2 regions of the Streptomyces sp. NPDC002520 genome follow, and region 1 is predicted to be linked to the other one. Evidence: predicted binding sites of a transcription regulator. Region 1 holds the regulator's gene; the other holds the start of a gene.

Region 1 (7,887 bases):
GGCGGCGAGGCGGCGCACGACTCACTCGAATACGGGCGCGGACTGCGCCTGGTCGCGTCCCTCGCCGAGTCCTGGGGCGTCACCTATCGCACCGGCGCCAAGACGGTGTGGGCCCGGCTGCCCGCCGGCGGCCGGCCGGAGCCGGACGGCCCCGCGCCGGCGTGCGGGCTGGACGCCGCCGAGGCCCTCGCCCCGCAGCCGCGGCGCGGCGGTGACCCGGACTGGTTCGGCCGGGGCGCGCTGTCCTTCCTCGCCGAGGCCTCCGACCTGCTCGCCGGACAGCTCGACGAGAACCTGGTCGCCGCTCTCACCGGCCAGCTGATCGTGCCCCGGCTCGCCGACTGGTGCGCGGTGTGGCTGGAGGACGAGGCGTCCGTACGCGGCGGCGACGGCGGCGGGCCCGCCCGGGTGTGGCACGCGTGCGAGCACCGCATCGAGGAACTGCACCGCACCCTGGAGAAGGACCCGCCCCGCGCGCTCGACGGCCTGCGGTCCGGCCCGGAGCCGTACGTGTGGCCGGGCGACGCGCTCGGCCCGGAAGGCGCCGAGGGCACCGCGCTCGCCTACCGGCTGATCGCGGGCGGCCGCCCGCTGGGCACGCTGGTGATCGGGCGGTGCGGTTCGGATGGATTCCCCGACGAGGTCACCGGTCTCGTCGAGGACCTCAGCCGCCGGGTGGCGCTGGCCATCGGCGCTGCCCGTCAGTACGCCCGCCAGGCCACCATCAGCGCCGTCCTGCAGCGCGGGCTGCTGCCCGGCGCGGTCGCCGAGATCCCCGGGGTGAGCAGCGCGCTCGTGTACGAGCCCTGCGACAAGGGCGGACCCAGCGGCGACTTCTACGACCTGTTCCCGGCGGGCGACGGCCGCTGGTGCTTCGCCATCGGCGACGTCCAGGGCAAGGGCCCCGAGGCCGCGGTCGTGATCGGGCTCGCCCGGCCGTGGCTCAGGCTGCTGGCCCGCGAGGGCTACCGGGTCGCCGACGTCCTCGACCGCCTCAACCAGCTCCTGCTGGACGACGCCACCGAGGCCGCCGACGCCGCCGCCCGCGCGCTGGTCGCCGCCGGCGGCGGGCCGATGGCCCACGCGGAGGGCCCGCAGACGCGTTTCCTCTCCCTGCTGTACGGCGAGCTGACCCCGTTCGACGGCGGGGTCCGCTGCACCCTCGCCTCCGCCGGGCACCCGCTGCCGCTGCTGCTGCGCCCCGACGGCGAGGTGGCCACCGCCGCCCGCCCGCAGACCCTGCTCGGGGTCGTCGAGGACGAGACCTACACCAGCGAGACCATCGAACTGCGGCCCGGCGACAGCCTGCTGTGCGTCACGGACGGGGTGACCGAGCGCCGCTCGGGCTCTTGCCAGTTCGACGACGGCGACGGGCTCGCCCGGGCCCTGTCCGGCTGCGCGGGCCTGAGCGCCGAGCTGATCGCGGAGCGGATCCGCCGCCTCGTGCACGACTTCGGCGGCGGCCTGCCCGACGACGACCTGGCCCTGCTGGTGCTCCAGGCCGAGTGACCGGCGTCGCGGGGGACGCGGGTGACCCGTGTGCCGTGAGTGACCGGCGTCGCGCGGGACGCGAGTAACCAGCGCCGTACGGGACAATGGAGTACATGCCTTCCGCACTCCCCGACGGCGAGCCCGTCCCCGACGACGGTGCGCTGCCCGTCTCCGCGCTCGCCGGGTCCGCCGACCGCCCCCTCGGGTTCTACCTGCACGTCCCGTACTGCGCGACCCGCTGCGGCTACTGCGACTTCAACACCTACACCGCGACCGAGCTGCGCGGCACCGGCGGCGTGCTCGCCTCCCGGGACAACTACGCGGAGACCCTGACCGACGAGATCCGTCTCGCCCGGAAGGTGCTCGGCGACGACCCGCGCGAGGTCCGCACGGTCTTCGTGGGCGGAGGCACACCGACGCTGCTGGCCGCCGACGACCTCGTACGGATGCTGGCCGCGATCCGCGACGAGTTCGGCCTCGCGACGGACGCGGAGGTGACGACAGAGGCGAACCCGGAGTCCGTCGACCCGGCGTACCTGGCCACGCTCCGGGAGGGCGGCTTCAACCGGATCTCCTTCGGCATGCAGAGCGCGAAGCAGCACGTGCTGAAGATCCTGGACCGGACGCACACTCCCGGCCGCCCCGAGGCGTGCGTCGCGGAGGCGAGGGCGGCGGGCTTCGAGCACGTCAACCTCGACCTGATCTACGGCACCCCCGGCGAGTCGGACGACGACTGGAGGGCTTCCCTGGAGGCGGCGCTCGGCGCGGGCCCCGACCACGTCTCGGCGTACGCCCTGATCGTCGAGGAGGGCACCCAGCTCGCCCGTCGCATCCGCCGGGGCGAGGTTCCGATGACGGACGACGACGTCCACGCCGACCGGTACCTGATCGCCGAGGAGATGCTGTCCGCGGCCGGCTTCGACTGGTACGAGGTCTCCAACTGGGCCACCTCGGAGTCGGCCCGCTGTCTGCACAACGCGCTGTACTGGCGGGGTGCCGACTGGTGGGGAGCCGGACCCGGGGCTCACTCGCACGTCGGCGGGGTGCGGTGGTGGAACGTCAAGCATCCGGGGGCGTACGCGGCCGCCCTCGCCTCCGGCCGCTCGCCGGGTGCGGGGCGCGAGCTGCTGTCCGACGAGGACCGGCGGGTGGAGAGGATCCTGCTGGAGCTGCGGCTGCGCGAGGGGGTGCCGCTGTCGCTGCTCAAGGAGGAGGGGCTGGCGGCGTCGCGGAGGGCGCTGGGGGAGGGGCTGCTGGAGTCGGGCCCGTACGACGAGGGGCGGGCCGTGTTGACCCTGCGAGGTCGGTTGCTGGCGGACGCGGTGGTGCGGGACCTGGTGGATTGATCACTCAGGCGAGTGAATCAGTGCGGAGCACAGGTTCGGTCCCTAACCTGGTTCGTAAGCTGCCGCCGTAATTGCACGGTGGCGGAAACCGGAGGACTGCGGAGATGACCGCTGTGGACGACCGACCGATGACCACCGGCATCGTGAAGATCTTCGAGAACCTTGAGGTTCCCGATGGGTTCAAGGTCGAGCTCCTCCGGGGGGTAATTGTGATGATGGCGGGGCCGGACGTGGCCCACAACGACATCGTTGAGGCGGTTCAGGACCAGATTCCCCGGCGGCACTGGCGGCGACTCCAGACCCAGGACATCGCCATCCTCGAAGAGACCAGCGAGCCGCAGCCTGACCTTGTGGTCATTGAGCGTGGTGCCGGACCTGGTCAGGGAAGGCTGATGCCGTCCGAGGTCATCACCTTGCTCGTGGAGGTCGTCTCCAAGACAAGCGTGGACCGAGACTACGGGGTCAAGCGGTCGATCTACGCAGCGGCGAAGATTCCCGCTTACTTCATCATCGACCCCGTGATGGGCCAGTGTGTGCTGCTCACTGAGCCGACGGGCCATGGAGAGGACGCGGACTACCGGTGTCAGCGGATCACCAAGTTCGGCGACCTCACGCCGTTGGAGCCACTGGGTATCGAACTGGACACCAGCGAATTCGCCACGTACGAGAAAGTCAGGCCCCACCGCTACCCGTGACGAAGTCGATCAGCTCCTCCACCCGCCCCAGCAGCTCCGGCTCCAGGTCCTTGTAGGACCCGACCCGCTTGAGGATCGCCTGCCACACCGCCCCGGTGTTCTCCGGCGGCCAGCCCAGCGCCCGGCACACGCCCGTCTTCCAGTCCTGGCCGTGCGGCACCCGGGGCCAGCCGTCGATGCCCAGTGACGACGGCTTCACCGCCTCCCAGATGTCGATGTACGGGTGGCCCACCACCAGCGCGTGCTCGCTCGTCACCGACTCCGCGATACGCCACTCCTTCGTGCCCGGGACCAGGTGGTCCACGAGGACGCCCAGGCGGGCGTCCGGACCCGGCGCGAAGGACTCCACGATCGCCGGCAGATCGTCCACGCCCTCCAGGTACTCCACGACCACGCCCTCGACGCGCAGGTCGTCGCCCCACACCTTCTCGACCAGCTCGGCGTCGTGGCGGCCCTCGACGTAGATGCGGCCGGCGCGTGCCACGCGCGCGCGTGCGCCGGGGACGGCCACCGATCCGGACGCCGTACGGGCGGGCCGGACCGGACCCGAGGACGGCCGTACGAGCGTCACCACCTTGCCCTCCAGCAGGAAGCCGCGCGGCTCCAGCGGGAACACCCGGTGCTTGCCGAAGCGGTCCTCCAGGGTCACCGTGCCCGCCTCGCAGCGGATCACCGCGCCGCAGAACCCGGTCCCGGGCTCCTCCACCACCAGGCCGGGGTCCGCCGGGACCTCCGGCACGGGCCGGGGCTTCTTCCACGGAGGTGTCAGGTCGGGGGAGTACGTACGAAGGCGCGGGCCCGAAGGGCCCTCGTCGGAAGGGCGGTGGCGGGAGACGGGTGGGCGCATTCGGATGACGATAGGAGAAGCCCCGGGGCCGCGCCTACGACACGCCGAAACGTGCTGCCAGCTCGTCGCGTTGGCGTCGTACGAACGCCGCGTCCACCACCGCTCCGTGACCGGGCACGTACAGCGCGTCCTCGCCGCCGAGCGCCAGCAGCCGGTCCAGGGCGTCCGGCCAGCGTGAGGGTACGGCGTCCGGGCCCGCCTGGGGTTCGCCGGACTCCTCGACCAGGTCGCCGCAGAAGACGATCTCCGGGCTGCCGGGGACGAGGACCGCGAGATCGTGGGCGGTGTGGCCGGGGCCGACGTTGGCCAGCAGAGCCTGGCGGCCCTCGCCGAGGTCGAGGGTCCACTCGCCGCAGACCAGATGGCGCGGCGCGGTCAGCGCGTCCACCGCCTCCTCGGCGTCCGCCGCCGGCAGGCCGTTCCTGATCGCGTCCAGCCGCAGGTCCTCGCGCTCGTGCGCGAACACCGTCTCCAGGCCCACCGCCGCGTACACCTGCGCACCGGCGAACGCTGCCGCGCCGAAGACATGGTCGAAGTGGGGATGGGTCAGCGCGAGATGGGTCACACGCCGGCCGGCCAGCCGCTGCGCCGAATCGCGCAGCCGCGCGCCCTCCGCGAGGCTCGACCCCGCGTCCACCAAGAGCGCGGTGCCCGCGCCGACGACCAGCCCCACAGTGCAGTCCCAGCCGGGCAGCCGGCACCGGCCGACCCCTTCCGCCAGCCGCTCCCACCCCAGCTCTTCCCAAGTCACCGTCATACCGAGACGCTAGCTGTCACAGGCCGTCACCGCGGTACCGACCTTGCCCAGTCAGTACCCCACGGCCGTACACTTGGCCGGGGAAGTCTGGCACTCGCACGCGTTGAGTGCCAGGCCAGGGCCCGAGGAGCCGAGGGGACGACGTGATGGAGGTGCGCGCGGATGCTGAGTGAACGCAGGCTGCAGGTTCTGCGCGCCATCGTCCAGGACTATGTGGGCACCGAGGAGCCGGTGGGGTCGAAGGCGCTCACCGAGCGGCACAACCTCGGCGTCTCCCCGGCGACCGTGCGCAACGACATGGCCGTCCTGGAGGACGAGGGGTTCATCGCCCAGCCGCACACCAGCGCCGGGCGCATCCCCACCGACAAGGGCTACCGGCTGTTCGTCGACAAGCTCGCCGGGGTCAAGCCGATGACGGCCCCCGAGCGGCGTGCCATCCAGAGCTTCCTGGACGGCGCCGTCGACCTCGACGACGTCGTGGCGCGCACGGTACGGCTGCTCGCGCAGCTCACCCGGCAGGTCGCCGTCGTGCAGTACCCGTCCCTGACCCGCTCGACCGTGCGGCACGTGGAGCTGCTCGCGCTCGCCCCCGCGCGCGTGATGCTCGTGCTGATCACGGACACCGGCCGGGTCGAACAGCGGATGATCGACTGCCCGGCGCCCTTCGGGGAGGCCTCGCTGGCGGATCTGCGGGCCCGGCTGAACAGCAGGGTCGCGGGGCGCCGGTTCACTGACGTGCCGCACCTGGTCGAGGACCTGACCGACGCCTTCGAGGTCGAGGATCGCGGTACGGTCTCCACGGTGCTCTCCACACTGCTGGAGACACTGGTCGAGGAGAACGAGGAGCGGCTGATGATCGGCGGTACCGCCAATCTCACCCGCTTCGGACATGACTTCCCTCTCACGATCCGGCCCGTCCTGGAGGCGCTGGAGGAGCAGGTCGTGCTCCTCAAACTCCTTGGCGAGGCGAAGGATCCGGGCATGACCGTGCGTATCGGGCACGAGAACGCCCACGAGGGACTCAACTCAACCTCCGTCGTGTCGGTCGGCTACGGTTCGGGCGGCGAGGCGGTTGCCAAGCTCGGCGTGGTCGGACCGACCCGCATGGACTATCCGGGAACGATGGGAGCGGTACGCGCAGTGGCACGGTACGTCGGACAGATCCTGGCGGAGTCGTAAGTGGCCACGGACTACTACGCCGTTCTCGGCGTGCGCCGCGACGCGTCGCAGGATGAGATCAAGAAGGCGTTCCGTCGGCTCGCGCGCGAGCTGCACCCGGACGTCAACCCGGATCCGAAGACCCAGGAGCGGTTCAAGGAGATCAACGCCGCTTACGAGGTGCTGTCGGACCCGCAGAAGAAGCAGGTCTACGACCTCGGCGGCGATCCGCTCTCACAGGCCGGCGGCGCCGGCGCGGGCGGCTTCGGGGCCGGTGGCTTCGGCAACTTCTCCGACATCATGGACGCGTTCTTCGGCACGGCGTCGCAGCGCGGACCGCGCTCGCGCACCCGGCGCGGCCAGGACGCGATGATCCGGCTCGAGGTCGAGCTGGACGAGGCGGCCTTCGGGACGACCAAGGACATCCAGGTCGACACCGCGGTGGTCTGCAACACCTGCAACGGTGAAGGCGCGGCTCCGGGCACGTCCGCCCAGACATGTGACATGTGCCGCGGCCGCGGTGAGGTCTCCCAGGTGACCCGGTCCTTCCTGGGCCAGGTCATGACCTCCCGTCCCTGCCCCCAGTGCCAGGGCTTCGGCACGGTCGTCCCGACACCGTGCCCGGAGTGCGCCGGTGACGGGCGCGTGCGCTCCCGTCGCACGCTGACCGTCAAGATCCCGGCCGGTGTCGACAACGGCACCCGGATCCAGCTCGCCGGCGAGGGCGAGGTCGGGCCCGGCGGCGGTCCCGCCGGTGACCTGTACGTCGAGATCCACGAGCTGCCCCACCAGACCTTCCAGCGGCGCGGCGACGACCTGCACTGCACGGTCACGATCCCGATGACGGCGGCGGCCCTCGGCACGAAGGTGCCGCTGGAGACGCTGGACGGCATGGAGGAGGTCGACATCCGGCCCGGCACGCAGTCCGGCCAGTCGATCCCGCTGCACAGCCGTGGTGTCACGCACCTGCGCGGCGGCGGTCGCGGCGACCTGATCGTGCACGTCGAGGTCACGACGCCGACCAAGCTGGACCCCGAGCAGGAGCGGCTGCTGCGCGAGCTGTCCAAGCTGCGGGGCGAGGAGCGGCCGCAGGGCCAGTTCCAGCCGGGGCAGCAGGGGCTGTTCTCGCGGCTGAAGGACGCGTTCAACGGACGCTGACGTTCAACCGGACGCCGAGGTGAGGTGAAGGGGCGCCGCCCCTTCACCTCCGCCAGGGGGCTTCGCCCCCTGGCGTCCCGGCCCCCCGTGCCGGCCTTCGCGGGCCTTGCGGCTCTCCCGGTGTCATCGGCCCAGGTGCAAACGGTCATGAGGAAGCCCGGATTCGGACTTGTACACATGACGTGACACGATGTGTTCATGTCCTCCGCACTGACCGATCTCTTCCCCCTTCCGATCGTGCAGGCCCCCATGGCGGGCGGCGTCTCCGTGCCGCAGCTCGCCGCCGCCGTGGCCGAGGCCGGTGGGCTGGGGTTTCTCGCCGCCGGGTACAAGACGGCCGACGGCATGTACCAGGAGATCAAGCAGCTGCGAGGGCTCACCGGCCACCCCTTCGGCGTGAACGTGTTCGTGCCGCAGACGGACCACGCCGAATCG
Region 2 (7,887 bases), on a different contig from region 1:
CCGAAGTGCCCGAGGAAGTCGTTCACCGAGAGCATTGCCCAGATACCGGCCGGGGCGCGGATCACCGCCCGGCTGCGCCAGGCGGCCGGGCACCGGGTGCGCGATGCCGGCTCCACCGTCATCCAGGCCGCCCGCGACCTGCATCTGTCCTGGCCAACGGTGATGGGCGCCTTCCGTATATCGGCACGCGAGGTGGTCGACGCTCCGCTGCCCGAGGTGAAGGTACTGGGCATCGACGAGACCCGGCGGGGCAAGACGAAGTGGGAACAGGACCCCGAGTCCGGCAAGTGGCGTCTGACCCGGGACCGGTGGCACACCGGGTTCGTCGACGCGCTGGGCCACGGCGGACTGCTCGGCCAGGTCGAGGGCCGCACCGTCGCCGACGTCCTGGCCTGGCTGTCCACCACACCACTGACCTGGCGCAAGAACATCCGCCACGTCGCCATCGACATGTCGGCCACCTACCGCGCCGCGATCCGCACCAGCCTGCCCGACGCCACCGTCGTGGTCGACCACTTCCACGTCGTCCAGCTCGCCAACAAGATGCTCTCCATGGTCCGGCGCCGCACCACCGCCGAGATCCGCGGACGGCGCGGACGCGCCAGTGACCCGGAGTGGAAGGCGAGGCGGCGCCTGCTGCGCAACCGCGAGGACCTCACCGACGAGCAGTTCGAAAAGATGTGGAACCCGCTGCTGGCCGAGGGGAAGGTCGGCCGCATCCTGCTGACGGCGTGGATCGCCAAGGAGTCCCTGCGCAACCTCCTCGCCCTGGCCCGCACCGGCGCCGACCGCCACCGCATCGGCCATGCGCGGTGGAAGTTCCTGACCTGGTGCGCGGACTCCGACATCCCCGAAGTCCGCCAGCTCGCCGTCACCGTCGACCGCTGGTGGCCCGAGATCTCCGCGTTCGTCGACACCGGCCACAGCAACGCCAAGAGCGAGGGGATCAACCGCGTGATCAAGCTCGTCGCCCGCGCCGCCTTCGGGTTCCGCAACGCCGGCAGCCAGCGCCTACGCACACGCTGCGTCACCACCCGCCGAGCCCGCGGACACCTCCGCACCGCTCAACTTTGAAGACCCCCGAAACCCGCGTGACGCGCCCTGCGACCGTTCGTTTCCCCGGTCATGACGAAGAAGCTCCTGACCACCGCCGCCCTCACCGCCACCGCCACCGCCGCCGTCCTGGCCACCCCCGCCCACGCCCGGACGCACACCGACGACCACTGGACCGCCACCGGCACCACCAGGTGCGCCGCCGACCTCGCCGTCGTCCCCGTGGTCAAGGCCGTCTCCCCGCTGCCCCTGAACGACACCGCCCCCGCCTGCGGCGAGGGAAGCCTGCTCCACCACGGCGGCTGAACCGCTGGAGTCACGGGTGAGAAGCTGGGAGGCATGAACCACGCCCAGTTGACGGCGCTCGGCCGTGCCCTGCGGGTGCTCGGGGAGCACGGGGAGGCGCTGACCGCCGACACCCCGGACGGACGGCTGCACGAGATCAAGGCCGATCTGCGCAGAGCGCTCGATCTGCTGGACGAGAGCGTCGCCACCAGCGCGCCCAGCACCCGGTGCCCGGAGCATCCGAACGGGCCGGTCGACGAGAGCGCGCCCGATCTGTGTCTGCTGTGCGAGACCCGGCGCCGGGCCGCACGGCGGGCGGAGTACGGGGGTGGCCGGCCGCAGGGCGCGGAGGCCCCGGCGACCGCCCCCTCCCGGTACGGCGTGCGCGCCGACCGCCCGCAGCCCCAGCAGCGCTGGCTGCCGGAGGCGTGGAACGGGCGGGAGTGGCAGTTGTGCGGCACGCCCCGGCGGGACCGGCAGGAGGCCGAGGCCTATCTCGCCGCTCAGCGGCGCGGCTCCCGGCCCGCCATGGCGTACCGGCTCGTCCACGAGTTCACCGACTACGAGGTGCTGCGGGTGTGGGGGACGCCCGTGTACGTCGACATCGAGCCGATGGGCAACCTGTAGGCGCCCCCCACCGCCACCGGCCTCGCGGCGTCAGCTGAGCGTCTTCAGCGCGGCCGCGTCGTACGACTTCAGCTCGTCGAAGCGGCCGGCGAGCACCTTGGCGGCCCACTCGGGGTCCTGGAGCAGCGCGCGGCCGACGGCGACCATGTCGTACTCCTCGCTCTCCAGCCGGTCGAGAAGGTCATCGATGTCCTTGACCGGGGAGCCCTCGCCGCGGAACGCGTTGACGAAGTCGCCGTCGAGGCCGACCGAGCCGACGGTGATGACCGGCTTGCCGGTGAGCTTCTTGGTCCAGCCGGCGAGGTTGAGGTCGGAGCCGTCGAACTCGGGGAGCCAGTAGCGGCGGGTGGAGGCGTGGAAGACGTCGACGCCGGCGGCGGCCAGCGGGGTGAGGAGGGCCTCCAGATCCTCGGGGCTCTCGGCGAGACGGGCGGTGTAGTCCTGCTGCTTCCACTGCGAGTAGCGGAAGATGACCGGGAATTCGGGGGAGACCTTCTCGCGGACCGCCGCGACGATCTCCGCCGCGAACTTCGTACGGGCCACCGGGTCGCCGCCGTAGGCGTCCGTGCGGCGGTTGGTGCCCGCCCACAGGAACTGGTCGACGAGGTAGCCGTGGGCACCGTGGAGCTCGACGCCGTCGAAGCCGATGCGCTCGGCGTCGGCCGCGGCCTCGGCGAACGCGGTGACGACGTCGTCCAGGTCCGCTTGCGTCATGGCCTTGCCGGTGGGCTCGGCGCCCTCGGTGACCAGGCCGGACGGGCCGAGGGCGGGAGCGTCCGCGAACGGCGGCTCGCCCTGCTTGCGGACCATGCCGATGTGCCACAGCTGCGGCACGATCGTGCCGCCCGCCGCGTGCACCTCCTCGGCGACCTTCGCCCAGCCCGCCAGCTGCTCCTCGCCGTGGAACCGGGGCACGCGGTCGCTCTGGCCGGCCGACGGGTGGCCGACGTAGGTGCCCTCGGTGACGATCAGGCCGACACCGGCGGCGGCACGGCGGGCGTAGTACGACACCACGTCCTCACCGGGGACACCGCTCGGGGAGAACATCCGGGTCATCGGCGCCATCACGATCCGGTTGGGCACCCTCAGCCCGTTGAGCCGGATCGGACGGGACAGGATCTGGGCGGCGCGGGAGGCGGGGGGCGTCGTGGCGGTCACGTGGGGGGCTCCTCGTGCGTGGCGATGTTGACCAGTTGGTATGTGCATGCGCATTGATGCACGTTCTTAAGTAAAGGAGCCTACGGCGTCCCGCATTCCCCCCGCCCACGGCCCTGCTGTGATCCCGGACACGCCCGAGGGCGGCACCCCCTGTCGCAGACAGGAAGTGCCGCCCTCGGTAAGGACGTTGATCAACCAGAGGTCGATCAGAAGTCCATGTCACCGCCCGGCATGCCGCCCGGGGCGGCCGCGGCGGCCTTCTCCGGCTTGTCGGCGATGACGGCCTCGGTGGTGAGGAACAGCGCGGCGATGGAGGCGGCGTTCTGCAGCGCGGAACGGGTCACCTTCGCCGGGTCGATGATGCCCTCGGCGACCAGGTCGACGTACTCGCCGGTCGCGGCGTTCAGGCCGTGACCCGGGGTCAGGTTGCGCACCTTCTCCACCACGACACCGCCCTCGAGGCCGGCGTTGACGGCGATCTGCTTCAGCGGGGCCTCCAGCGCGAGCTTCACGGCGTTGGCGCCGGTCGCCTCGTCACCCTCGAGCTCCAGCTTCTCGAAGACGTTGGTGGTCTGCAGCAGGGCCACGCCACCACCGGCGACGATGCCCTCCTCGACGGCGGCCTTCGCGTTGCGGACGGCGTCCTCGATGCGGTGCTTGCGCTCCTTGAGCTCCACCTCGGTGGCGGCACCGGCCTTGATGACCGCGACACCGCCGGCGAGCTTCGCCAGGCGCTCCTGCAGCTTCTCGCGGTCGTAGTCCGAGTCGCTGTTCTCGATCTCGGCGCGGATCTGGTTGACGCGGCCGCCCACCTGCTCCGAGGAGCCGGCACCGTCGACGATGGTGGTCTCGTCCTTGGTGATGACGACCTTGCGGGCGCGGCCCAGGAGGTCCAGGGTCGCGTTCTCCAGCTTGAGGCCGACCTCCTCGGAGATGACCTCGCCGCCCGTGAGGATGGCGATGTCGCCGAGCATGGCCTTGCGGCGGTCACCGAAGCCCGGGGCCTTGACGGCGACGGACTTGAAGGTGCCGCGGATCTTGTTGACGACCAGGGTCGACAGGGCCTCGCCCTCGACGTCCTCGGCGATGATCAGCAGCGGCTTGCCCGACTGCATGACCTTCTCCAGCAGCGGGAGCAGGTCCTTGACCGAGGAGATCTTGGAGTTGGCGATGAGGATGTAGGGGTCCTCGAGCGACGCCTCCATGCGCTCCATGTCGGTCGCGAAGTACGCCGAGATGTAGCCCTTGTCGAAGCGCATGCCCTCGGTGAGCTCGAGCTCCAGACCGAAGGTGTTGCTCTCCTCGACGGTGATGACGCCTTCCTTGCCGACCTTGTCCATGGCCTCGGCGATCAGCTCGCCGATCTGGGTGTCGGCGGCGGAGATGGACGCGGTGGAGGCGATCTGCTCCTTGGTCTCGACGTCCTTCGCCTGCTCCAGCAGGGCGGCGGAGACGGCCTCGACGGCCTTCTCGATACCGCGCTTCAGAGCCATCGGGTTGGCACCGGCGGCGACGTTGCGCAGGCCTTCCTTGACCAGGGCCTGGGCGAGCACGGTCGCGGTGGTCGTACCGTCACCGGCGACGTCGTCCGTCTTCTTGGCGACTTCCTTGACCAGCTCGGCGCCGATCTTCTCGTACGGGTCCTCGAGCTCGATCTCCTTGGCGATGGAGACACCATCGTTGGTGATCGTGGGGGCGCCCCACTTCTTCTCGAGGACGACGTTGCGGCCCTTGGGGCCGAGCGTCACCTTGACGGCGTCCGCGAGCTGGTTCATGCCGCGCTCGAGGCCGCGCCGCGCCTCCTCGTCGAACGCGATGATCTTGGCCATGTGAAGTGGTCCCTCCAGGACTGGGGGTGATTCCTTCGGACCGCGCCCGCGCCCGCGACGGACGGCTCGCCGGCCTGTGGTTCCTTGCCCCACGTGGCCTGCGGGCCTCACCGACCCGGTCCATTTTTGTCACTCTCACCTTCAGAGTGCTAACGCCAATGATTAGCACTCGGCATGCACGAGTGCAAGGCGCACCCGCGAAGCGGGTCCGTTGAGGGGTGGTGGTCGGGCGACAGTTCAACACGCGCCCGCGCAGCGGGCTCCATGAGGGGCGGTGGCCGGGTGGCGGGTGGGAGCAAGCGCCTGGAGGGTGTACGGCACCTCCGTCAGCCGCACGCGAACAGGAGTGCCGGGCACGACGAAGGGTCCGTACCCCGGGAGGTACGGACCCTTCGAAGACGAACAGAAGTACGTCGCTGTCAGTCGACGCGTGCTTCAGCCGGCCGCCAGCCGGACCATGTCCGCCTGCGGGCCCTTCTGGCCTTGCGAGATCTCGAAGTCGACCCGCTGCCCCTCTTCCAGGGTGCGGTAACCGTCCATCTGGATCGCGCTGTAGTGGACGAATACATCCGCACCACCGTCGACCGCGATGAAGCCGTACCCCTTCTCCGCGTTGAACCACTTGACGGTGCCCTGAGCCATGCCTAACTCCCCTATTACTGGCCCTTGCACAGATCCACACTTCGCGGATCCGGGTCAGACCTCACCCCCCAATCGGGCGGGGGCGTGCGCCGGAACGCGTCGACCGCGGCTGAATGTATCTGTCCAACTGCCGTCTGCAACAGGTCAATCGGACGAGAAATCTGGACGACACCGGTCCGGAATTTAGCGAGAAGTCGCCTGAATGCAGGGCAAGTCGGGCCCCGTGAAAACCACAAATGCCGCATATAACCCGGCCTTTTTGGCTACTTCTTATCGGGTGCGCGGCATCGTTCCAGGGCCCCCGACCCGTCCGGGCGGGAGCGCGTTCCCCAACTCTACCGCGCTCAATCACACAGAATGGCCCCCTCCGCTTCTCTCACGGAGGGGGCCATTCGATGAACAGTCGGTAACTGTCCTTACCTTGGGTAATTCTCAGCCGCCGGCGACGGCCGGAATGATGGAGACACCGGCCCCGTCCGGGGTGGCCGTCTGAAGGCCCTGCTCGAAGCGGACGTCGTCGTCGTTCACGTACACGTTGACGAAGCGGCGCAGCTTGCCCTGGTCGTCCAGGACGCGGGCGGCGATCCCCGTGTGGTTCTTCTCCAGGTCCTCGATGACCTCGGAGAGGGTCCCGCCCTCGGCGGCGACCTCGGCCTGACCGCCGGTGTAGGTGCGCAGGATGGTGGGGATGCGAACGGTCACGCTCATGATGCGAGGCCAGCCTCTCGGAAGGAGTCCAGGGTCGGGCGGATGGTGGCGGTGAGGCCGGTGCCGGCCACCGCGTCGAGGGTCTTGAGGCCGTCGCCGGTGTTGAGGACGACCGTGGTGAGCGAGGGGTCCAGGACGCCGTTGTCGATCAGCTTCTTCGTGACGCCGACCGTCACACCGCCCGCCGTCTCGGCGAACACGCCCTCGGTGCGGGCCAGCAGCTTGATGGCGTCGACGACCTGCTCGTCCGTCACGTCCTCCACGGCACCGCCGGTGCGGCGCGCGATGTCGAGGACGTACGGCCCGTCGGCCGGGTTGCCGATGGCCAGCGACTTGGCGATGGTGTTCGGCTTCTGCGGCCGGACGACGTCGTGCCCCGCCTTGAACGCGGTCGACACCGGCGAGCAGCCCTCGGCCTGGGCGCCGAAGATCTTGTAGGGCCGGTCCTCGACCAGACCGAGCTTGATCAGCTCCTGCAGACCCTTGTCGATCTTCGTGAGCTGGGAGCCGGAGGCGATCGGGACCACGATCTGGTCCGGCAGCCGCCAGCCGAGCTGCTCGCAGATCTCGTACGCCAGGGTCTTCGACCCCTCCGCGTAGTACGGCCGCAGGTTGACGTTGACGAAGCCCCAGCCCTCGCCGGCCGGGTCGCCGATCAGCTCGGAGCAGAAGCGGTTCACGTCGTCGTAGTTGCCCTCGATGCCGACGAGTTCCCCACCGTAGACCGCGGCCATGACGATCTTGCCCTGCTCCAGGTCGTGCGGGATGAACACGCAGGAGCGAAAGCCCGCCCGGGCGGCCGCGGCGCCGACGGCGCCGGCCAGGTTGCCGGTGGAGGAGCAGGAGAGCGTGGTGAAGCCGAAGGCGCGGGCGGCCTCCAGGGCCTGGGCGACGACGCGGTCCTTGAAGGAGTGCGTCGGGTTGCCGGAGTCGTCCTTCACGTACAGGCCGCCGGTGACGCCCAGTTCGCGCGCCAGGTTGTCGGCCTTGACGAGCTTGGTCCAGCCGGGGTTGATGTTCGGCTTGTCGGCCACGTCGGCCGGGACCGGAAGCAGGGGGGCGTAACGCCAGATGTTCGCGGGGCCGGCCTCGATCCGCTTGCGCAGTTCCTCGGGCTCGTAGGCCGAGAAGTCGTACGCGATCTCCAGCGGGCCGAAACACTCCTCACAGGCGAACACCGGTCCGAGGGGCACCCGGTGACCGCACTCGCGACAGCTCAACGCCGCGGCGGGGCCGAGATCGACGGTGGGATTGCTGGTGCTTGCAACTGTCTGCACAGCCATGGAGGCGAGGCCCTTTCTCCTCATCTTCCTCACGACGCATCTCGCCGTGAGACGGATTTGGCACCTTCCCTAGCCGGGAGCCTCGCGTGAACGAGTGACCGACTGGAGGGTTGCCGGGGCTTCATCGGGCCGTATCCCTCTGCCCCTCTGGATGAGCGGTATTCGGTTGTAGACGCTGACGACCCCCGACAGGCGGTGGTCATCGGCGTTGCTCAAGACTGTAACCGAAGGCCAGGACAGTTGAGAGAGTCGTCCGAACCGCGAGATGGATCACCCGGTGCCCGGGGATGATCACGACAGTG

The links. The regulator HrcA, encoded in region 1, represses chaperone genes, less so after heat shock. The targets are predictions, from matches to a motif close to TTNGCACTCNGNNNNNCNGAGTGCNAA.
Region 2: the regulator HrcA is predicted to act here: its motif matches at 5,115-5,141, upstream of groL (chaperonin GroEL).

The regions. Positions count from the first base shown of each region.
Region 1 is NZ_JBSFXG010000002.1:210,004-217,890, forward strand. Features, by position in the region: gene ACWD5D_RS03980 (SpoIIE family protein phosphatase) at 1-1,509, shown strand, start outside; gene hemW (radical SAM family heme chaperone HemW) at 1,605-2,837, shown strand; gene ACWD5D_RS03990 (Uma2 family endonuclease) at 2,942-3,532, shown strand; gene ACWD5D_RS03995 (DUF3097 domain-containing protein) at 3,510-4,379, opposite strand; gene ACWD5D_RS04000 (MBL fold metallo-hydrolase) at 4,414-5,136, opposite strand; gene hrcA (heat-inducible transcriptional repressor HrcA) at 5,299-6,315, shown strand; gene dnaJ (molecular chaperone DnaJ) at 6,316-7,452, shown strand; gene ACWD5D_RS04015 (nitronate monooxygenase) at 7,651-7,887, shown strand, end outside.
Region 2 is NZ_JBSFXG010000024.1:138,260-146,146, reverse strand. Features, by position in the region: partial or broken gene ACWD5D_RS29240 (ISL3 family transposase) at 1-1,074, shown strand, start outside; gene ACWD5D_RS29235 (hypothetical protein) at 1,126-1,359, shown strand; gene ACWD5D_RS29230 (hypothetical protein) at 1,393-1,965, shown strand; gene ACWD5D_RS29225 (NADH:flavin oxidoreductase) at 1,996-3,123, opposite strand; gene groL (chaperonin GroEL) at 3,330-4,952, opposite strand; gene ACWD5D_RS29215 (cold-shock protein) at 5,388-5,594, opposite strand; gene ACWD5D_RS29210 (MoaD/ThiS family protein) at 6,027-6,302, opposite strand; gene thrC (threonine synthase) at 6,299-7,585, opposite strand; SAM riboswitch class I at 7,603-7,743, opposite strand.